3 regions of the Rhodococcus sp. NPDC055024 genome follow, and region 1 is predicted to be linked to each of the others. Evidence: riboswitches for the same ligand, from Rfam matches in the RefSeq annotation. Region 1 holds a riboswitch; each other region holds the start of a gene.
The links. A riboswitch is a leader RNA that binds a small molecule or an ion and turns the genes downstream of it on or off. The one in region 1 is predicted to bind thiamine pyrophosphate.
Positions count from the first base shown of each region.

Region 2: it holds a riboswitch for thiamine pyrophosphate, as region 1 does, so the genes downstream of both, ACWF6P_RS30430 (TenA family protein) here and ACWF6P_RS21415 (3-oxoacyl-ACP reductase) in region 1, are expected to answer to the same signal.
Region 3: it holds a riboswitch for thiamine pyrophosphate, as region 1 does, so the genes downstream of both, thiO (glycine oxidase ThiO) here and ACWF6P_RS21415 (3-oxoacyl-ACP reductase) in region 1, are expected to answer to the same signal.

Region 1 covers NZ_JBSGVT010000010.1:167,278-169,537, forward strand. Annotated here, with positions in the region: gene ACWF6P_RS21405 (AurF N-oxygenase family protein) at 1-441, opposite strand, end outside; gene ACWF6P_RS21410 (DoxX family protein) at 546-986, opposite strand; TPP riboswitch at 1,126-1,219, shown strand; gene ACWF6P_RS21415 (3-oxoacyl-ACP reductase) at 1,210-2,001, shown strand; gene ACWF6P_RS21420 (LLM class flavin-dependent oxidoreductase) at 2,001-2,260, shown strand, end outside.
Region 2 covers NZ_JBSGVT010000024.1:56,665-58,924, forward strand. Annotated here, with positions in the region: gene ACWF6P_RS30425 (ABC transporter substrate-binding protein) at 1-498, opposite strand, end outside; gene ACWF6P_RS30430 (TenA family protein) at 498-1,241, opposite strand; TPP riboswitch at 1,229-1,324, opposite strand; gene ACWF6P_RS30435 (carboxylesterase/lipase family protein) at 1,455-2,260, shown strand, end outside.
Region 3 covers NZ_JBSGVT010000004.1:67,452-69,711, reverse strand. Annotated here, with positions in the region: gene thiO (glycine oxidase ThiO) at 1-946, opposite strand, end outside; TPP riboswitch at 946-1,092, opposite strand; gene thiE (thiamine phosphate synthase) at 1,119-1,814, shown strand; gene ACWF6P_RS11065 (hypothetical protein) at 2,063-2,194, shown strand.

The DNA.
Region 1 (2,260 bases):
CGGACGCATACCCGGCACGTCGATGTCCATACGATTGACGAGTTCCTGGAACATCTGGATGTGATTGCACTCTTCGGTCATCTCGTGCAGGCAGTACCGGAACTCGGGTGACTGATTGGGAAGCGCCATGATGTACTGCAGCATTCCCCGGATCAAGATGCTCTCGAATGCCGAACCCACCTTGGTCACGTTGGCCTGACGCCACATTCCCATCGCGATTCGACGTTCCAGGGACTGCTTCTGGTACCACTGCGTCGCGCCGAGGGGGTCCGAGACGGACGAGAGCACCCATCTCGGATCATGTGGATCGATCGCGAACTCTGGTGAATCCCAGTCGATGTCAAGGTAGGGATCAAAACTGCGGGCCACTGAGCCCTCGGACAAAGTCTGCAGTACCTCGTGGTACGGCATTTCCACTTCGATCGACGCTGACCGAGCCATCGGTGTCTCCTCACGGCCAGTCCGCCGATTGCAGTCGACGGACTTGAATGAGGTCAAACATAATGGGACACCGCGTCCCACGCAACCCCTTCGGTAGCCTGATTTCAGGCCCGACGGAGCGGAATGATCTCGCGAACCTTCTCATCTCGGAGATACAGTCCAGCCCACATCACGATTCCGGCGTAGACGGCAAACAATGTGGTGCTCACCAGAGGCTGTTCAGCTCGAAGGTTGGTCAACACAGCGCCACCCAGGTAACCGGTGAGCAGAATCGCGCCGAGCACGGACGTTCGCGGAATCACGTACAGCGCAAGGCAGATCAACTGCACAACCCCGGCTGTCAGGGCAAGAGAGTCGGGCAGCCCCAGTTCGGCCGAGGCGTCCTTGACCGTCTGCAGATTGAGGATGTGGATGATGCCGTCGAACAGCATGAAAAGTACGAACAGACCACTCAGGACGTATCCGACCTTGCGCGCGGTCCCCGAAGGTGCCGTTCGTGTTGCATCACCGGAAAGGGTGTCGTGGTGGGCAGGCTGGGTAGTCATCGGAATCTCCCGGGGCGAAGGCGAGCGGCCGGTTGCCACTTCGCTTGCCAATAACGACTCCCCAGCGATCGAAAACTCATCGCGCCGGCAATTACCACGCACCCGGCGTTCAGGTGGGTTCACCTCTCGTGATCTGATGGACGGCGACACGGGGTGCCGAAAAAGTCGGCTGAGATCAGACCCGATGAACCTGACCAGTTAGCACTGGCGGAGGGATGTCGACATGACCGAACAGCAATTTCAGCGCGCTCTCGAACTCAGCGAGCAGATCGTCCTGATCACCGGTGGCGCCCGCGGGCTCGGAGCCGCACTGAGCCGAGCATTCTCCCGCTCAGGCGCCCGGGTGATCGTGAACTACAACAAGAGCCGTGATGCCGCCGAGGCCCTGGTCGCCGAACTTGGCGAGGATCGCACCTTCGCAGTCCAGGCGGACGTGACGGACCGCAGCTCCGTCGATCAGTTGTTCGCCGCTGCACTCGAGCGATTCGACGCACCGATCTCGACCGTGGTCGACAATGCACTCGTCGACTTCTCGTTCAACGGTGACGCCCGGCCGAACGCGGACACGATCACCTGGGCCGACTTCGACTCCCAACTACGCGGAGCTGTCGCCGGGACACTCAACACCACCCAGGCAGCACTCCCCGGCATGCGAGAACTCGGGTTCGGCCGAATCATCACTGTCGGAACCAATCTGGTCCAGAATCCGGTAGTTCCGTACCACGACTACACCGCCGCCAAAGCCGCACTGCTGGCACTGACGAGGACATTGTCCGCGGACCTCGGTCCGGACGGGATCACCGTCAACATGGTCTCCGGCGGCTTGCTCCGCACCACGGACGCGAGTGCCGCGACGCCGGAAGCAGTATTCGACATGATCGCGGCAAGTACTCCCCTGCGCCGGGTCACGACACCGGACGAATTCGCCGACGCCGCACTGTTCTTCGCCTCGCCCTGGTCGCGGGCCGTGACCGGCCAGAACCTGGTTGTCGACGGCGGACTCGTCAAGAACTGATGGGAACACAGCTACGGATAGGTGCGTTTCTTCTCGGGTGCGGACATCACAGTGCAGCGTGGCGTCACCGCGACTCACCGGTCGAAAGGCTCGGCGACATCACGTATTACGAGTCGCTCGCCCAGATCGCCGAACGCGGCAAGCTGGACGCCGTCTTCTTCGCTGACGGTCACAGTGTTCGCGAACCCGAGTCGGGTGCGTCGTGGTTTCTCGAGCCGATCACCGCATTGACTGCCATGGCGCGAGCGACAACGAACAT
Region 2 (2,260 bases), on a different contig from region 1:
GAAGTTCCCGGTCCCGCCGTCGTTGCGGATGATCTGCTGCAGCGTTTCGACTTCGCCGGGATCGCCGAACCCGGCGTACGTCTTCCCGTCGAGATCACGTGGGCGCGTGATGTCCGCACGATCCGCCTTCACACCGATGCCGGTGGCGCGGTGCTGAAGTGGCGCGATGACAGACGTCGTGGCGGCGCCGGCCGCGCGGGCGAACGTGGCCTGACTCTGCGTACTGATACCGAACTCGGCGTTGCCGGCGTCGACCAGGGTGTCGGGAGAGGTGTTGTTGTAGGGCAGGATCGAGACATCCAGACCGGCGTCTTCGAAGTAGCCCTCTTGGAGTGCAACGTACAAACCGGTGTGGTTCGTGTTCGGTGTCCAGTCGAGTGCGAACCGAATGGTCCCGTCGGAAGACCCGGTGTCGGCGGCGCATCCGGTCAGAACTGTGATTGCGGCTGCGATCGCGGCAGAGGTGGCGAGGGTGCGGCGTAGTGCCGCAAACGACATCACGACGCCGGCCAAGGCTGCTGGTGGAGTGCGGAATCCCAGAACATCAGCTCGTAGCGACTGGCGATGCGGAACGCTTCACTCATCGCCTCACGTTCTGTCTCGGTGGCTGCCTCAGCGGCCGCGTCGACCAGTACGCGAGCCTGCGCCACAGACTCGTGAAATTCGGGTGCGTCGTAGGTTGTGACCCACTGCGCGTACGGGTGTGACGGATCGGCGTCGAGCACCTCGCGCGCTGAAGCGGCAAGATCGCGGCCGACCTCGGCGTAGATCCAGAAGCAGGGGAGTACCGCCGCTGCGGAGACCGGGTAAGGCGAGGTTGCTGCAGTCGCCGTCAGATACGAGACGTATCCCAGGCAGGCCTGCGAATGCTCCAGGTTTCCCGATCCCGCGGGAAGAATTCCGCCGGTGAGCAGTCCGTCGTGAAGCGCAGATTCCACTGTCGCTGCCGTGGACGCGGAATTGGACCAGAAGCCCGCGGACTGCGGATCGGGTGCGTGGGCCGCGACCAGGGACAAGGCCTTCGAATATCCCTCCAGATAGAGCTTGTCCTGCTCGATGTACGTACGGAACGCGTCGAGAGGCAGTGTTCCGTCGCCGAGGCGTTTGAGGAACTCGAGTGAGTCGATCGACTCGCGGAGTGCCTTCGTCTCGGCCCAGAGTCGATCGGTGAACCGATCCGTCGACGGCGCTGTGGCCACCGAGTTTTCGGCAGAATTGTATGCAGGCTGCGTAGTAGCCATGACATCCCTTCGTCAGCATTACCTGATCAGGTTCCCGGGTGTGTTCTCAGCCCCGCCCATGCGGAGCACCCCGTGTCAGAACTAGGCGACCTTAACACCGAGCCTCTCCTTCGTCGGCGCCTACCTGGCAGTTGAGTAATCGGCGCACACCGGCCTTAAGTTGGTACGTTTGGTCTTGTTTGCCACACGCGCGGGTCGGGAGGGGATTCAGACATGGAGACCGACGTTCGACCGAATCTTGGAGAGGACGGAACTCTCGTGATCCGTGCCCGAGGCGGAGAAGCCCGGGGATATCCGGATGGCGGAGTATTCGCGTGGAAGGGCATGCCCTACGCATCAGCGCCGGTGGGTGAGCGGAGATTCCGCGCGCCGCAACCCGCAGGGCCGTGGGACGGGGTACGCGACTGTCGTGAGTTCGGGCCGATCGCGCCGCAAGGGCAGAGTCCGGCGGTTCCGATCGACCGTGCTTTCAAGATCGACGAGGACTGTCTGTCGATCAACGTGTGGGCCCCGCGCCCCGACGGAACGCCGCGACCGGTGATGGTGTGGATTCACGGCGGTGCGTACTGCCTCGGGTCCGCCGCGCAAACAATCTACGACGGCCGTCATCTGGCTGAAACCGGAGACGTCGTTCTCGTCTCCTTCAACTATCGCGTCGGTGCCCTCGGATTCCTGGACCTGTCTGGATTCTCCACCGCGGATACCGTTTTCGAATCGAACTGTGGTCTGCGAGACCAGATTGCGGCACTCGAGTGGGTTCGGGACAACATCGACGCCTTCGGTGGTGATCCGGGAGCAGTGACCGTCTTCGGTGAGTCCTCCGGCGCAGGATCCATCACGACGCTCATGACCTGTCCTAGCGCGGAAGGTCTGTTCCACCGCGCGATCGCTCAAAGTCCGCCTGCGACCTCCGTCTACGGGGCCGAGCGCGCCAAGACCGTGGCGGAGCGGTTTCTCGAACTGCTCTCGATCGAGCCCGAAGATGCGGGCGATCTGCTGACCACGGATCTCGAACTTCT
Region 3 (2,260 bases), on a different contig from region 1:
CGGTGGAGACAACAACACGATCGGACACGCGCCCGATCAACGGCAGGTTGTCCGGCGTCATCGGACGCAGGCCTGCCGCACATTCGTAGAGTTCGTATTCGCCGATCGCGGGCATCAGCGCCTCGGCGTCGTTGATCAGATCCCGCACTCCCGCCATGGTGACCTGAGTGTCCTCACCGGACTCGTATTGTGTTGCGCCGACGACGATTCCGTCGCCGCGCGGGACGAGATACGCGGGTCGTCCGTGGACACTTCCGCGGATTGTACGGCTGGGCGCCGGGGTGACCCCAGGCCTGCCGCGCAGGCGAAGGATCTCACCCTTGACCGGCCGCACCGGCAGTCCGGGCCACAGCTTGGGTGACGCGATACCGGCGGTGAGCACTATCTGATCGGTATCGAGTTCGGCAAGGTCGTCGACGGCACGCGCGATCAATTCGACGCCGGATTCCGCACAAGCCTTCTGCAAGGCCTCCAGCAGAAGTCTGTTGTCGACGGCGGACTCACCGACAGCCATGAGTCCCGACCGGATGCCGCGGCCGAGCATCGGTTCGAGTTCACGGATGCGGGCGCGACCGAGGATTTCGAGTTCATGGCCCTGCGAGCTCACCCATTCGGCGATGGTCTGCAGGTCCTGCGCGTCGGCAGCATCGAGAGCGACCGTCAGCGAGCTGTCCGCGGTGAAGACCGAGGGACCGAATTTTCCGAGCTCTTCACCGAACGTCGGCCACCGCTCCAGGGAGGCCGCGCCGACGGTCAACGCTGTTTCCTCACCCGGCCAGCCTTCGGACAGTGGGGCAAGCATTCCGCCCGCCACCCACGAAGCCCCTGATCCGATGGACGGGTCGTACAACCGAACAGTCCAACCGTCGCGGGCTGCGCGCCACGCTATGGCGAGACCGATGACACCGCCGCCGACCACCGACACCGTACGAGCGTGTGTATTCACGAAACTCCACCTCCACTTCCTGCGCCGGCATGATCCGGGTCAGGTCTGACGGTCGGGATCTGGTCGCGATCCCCTCTCAGCCCTACGAACCTCGCAGTCACGACAAAAAGTGACGACGACGTTTCAGGACTCCCGTGTCGAACCTTGCTCCCTAGAGGCTACCGTTTGCTCCGTGCACCCCACACATCCCAGTAACGACATCGACCGGCGCGAGCGCCTGGCAGCAGCACGGCTGTACCTGTGCACCGACGCGCGCCGCGAGAAAGGCGACCTCGCGCAGTTCGCCGAGGCAGCATTGTCCGGCGGAGTCGACATCATCCAACTGCGCGACAAAGGCTCTGCCGGTGAGCGCGAGTTCGGCCCGCTCGAGGCCAAGGACGAACTGGTAGCGCTGGGTATTCTCGCAACTGCAGCACGGCGCCACGGCGCATTGTTGGCCGTCAACGACCGCGCGGATCTCGCAATGGCTTCCGGTGCCGACATCCTCCACCTCGGCCAGAACGACATCCCCGTCCCCTACGCGCGAACTGTTGTCGGCGAAGACGTCGTCATCGGCCGTTCGACGAGCAGTCGCGCACAGGCGAGTCTGGCCGCCATCGAAGAGGGCGTCGACTACTTCTGCACCGGGCCGGTCTGGGCGACACCGACCAAACCGAATCGAAGTGCTTCCGGCCTGGAACTGGTTCGGTCGACTGCCGACGCCGCACCGCCGCGACCCTGGTTCGCGATCGGCGGCATCGACGAGGAACGCCTGCCAGAGCTTCTCGATGCCGGCGCCACTCGCATCGTCGTCGTGCGTGCAATCACGCAAGCATCGGATCCCCAGGCGGCCGCGCAACGCCTCGCCGCGGCAGTCGCCGGACGCTGAAAACCGGTAACTGGCGACCGTCAACTGTTTGCCGGGACAAATCCGCACAGTTACGGGTCAGCACGCCTCGCGTGAAACATGAACGGAAGTTGTCCGATCAGACAACAAACCCCCAGTTCCTAGGTGCGATTGGATGTCCGAAAAGTCGGATTAAGTGATCTTGCTCACAGTTGCTTCGATTGCGTGTCACATCCCATTCGGTTTGTTGTAGTTTACCTCCAGTTACTAACTGAACCTAGGAGCACTAAATGGGATCCCTCGACACCGGCTCGCTCAGCACCGAATCGCTCGAAGACCTGAACCTCGGCAAGATCAGCGAGCTGCTCAAGCTCGGTATCACCGCGGTCAGCTTCATCACGGCGCTGAACTCGCTCAGCTGAGCCTCGTTTCGGTCGACGACCGAAACACCGAAGGGCCGGACTCCCGCGGAGTCCGGCCCTTCTGCT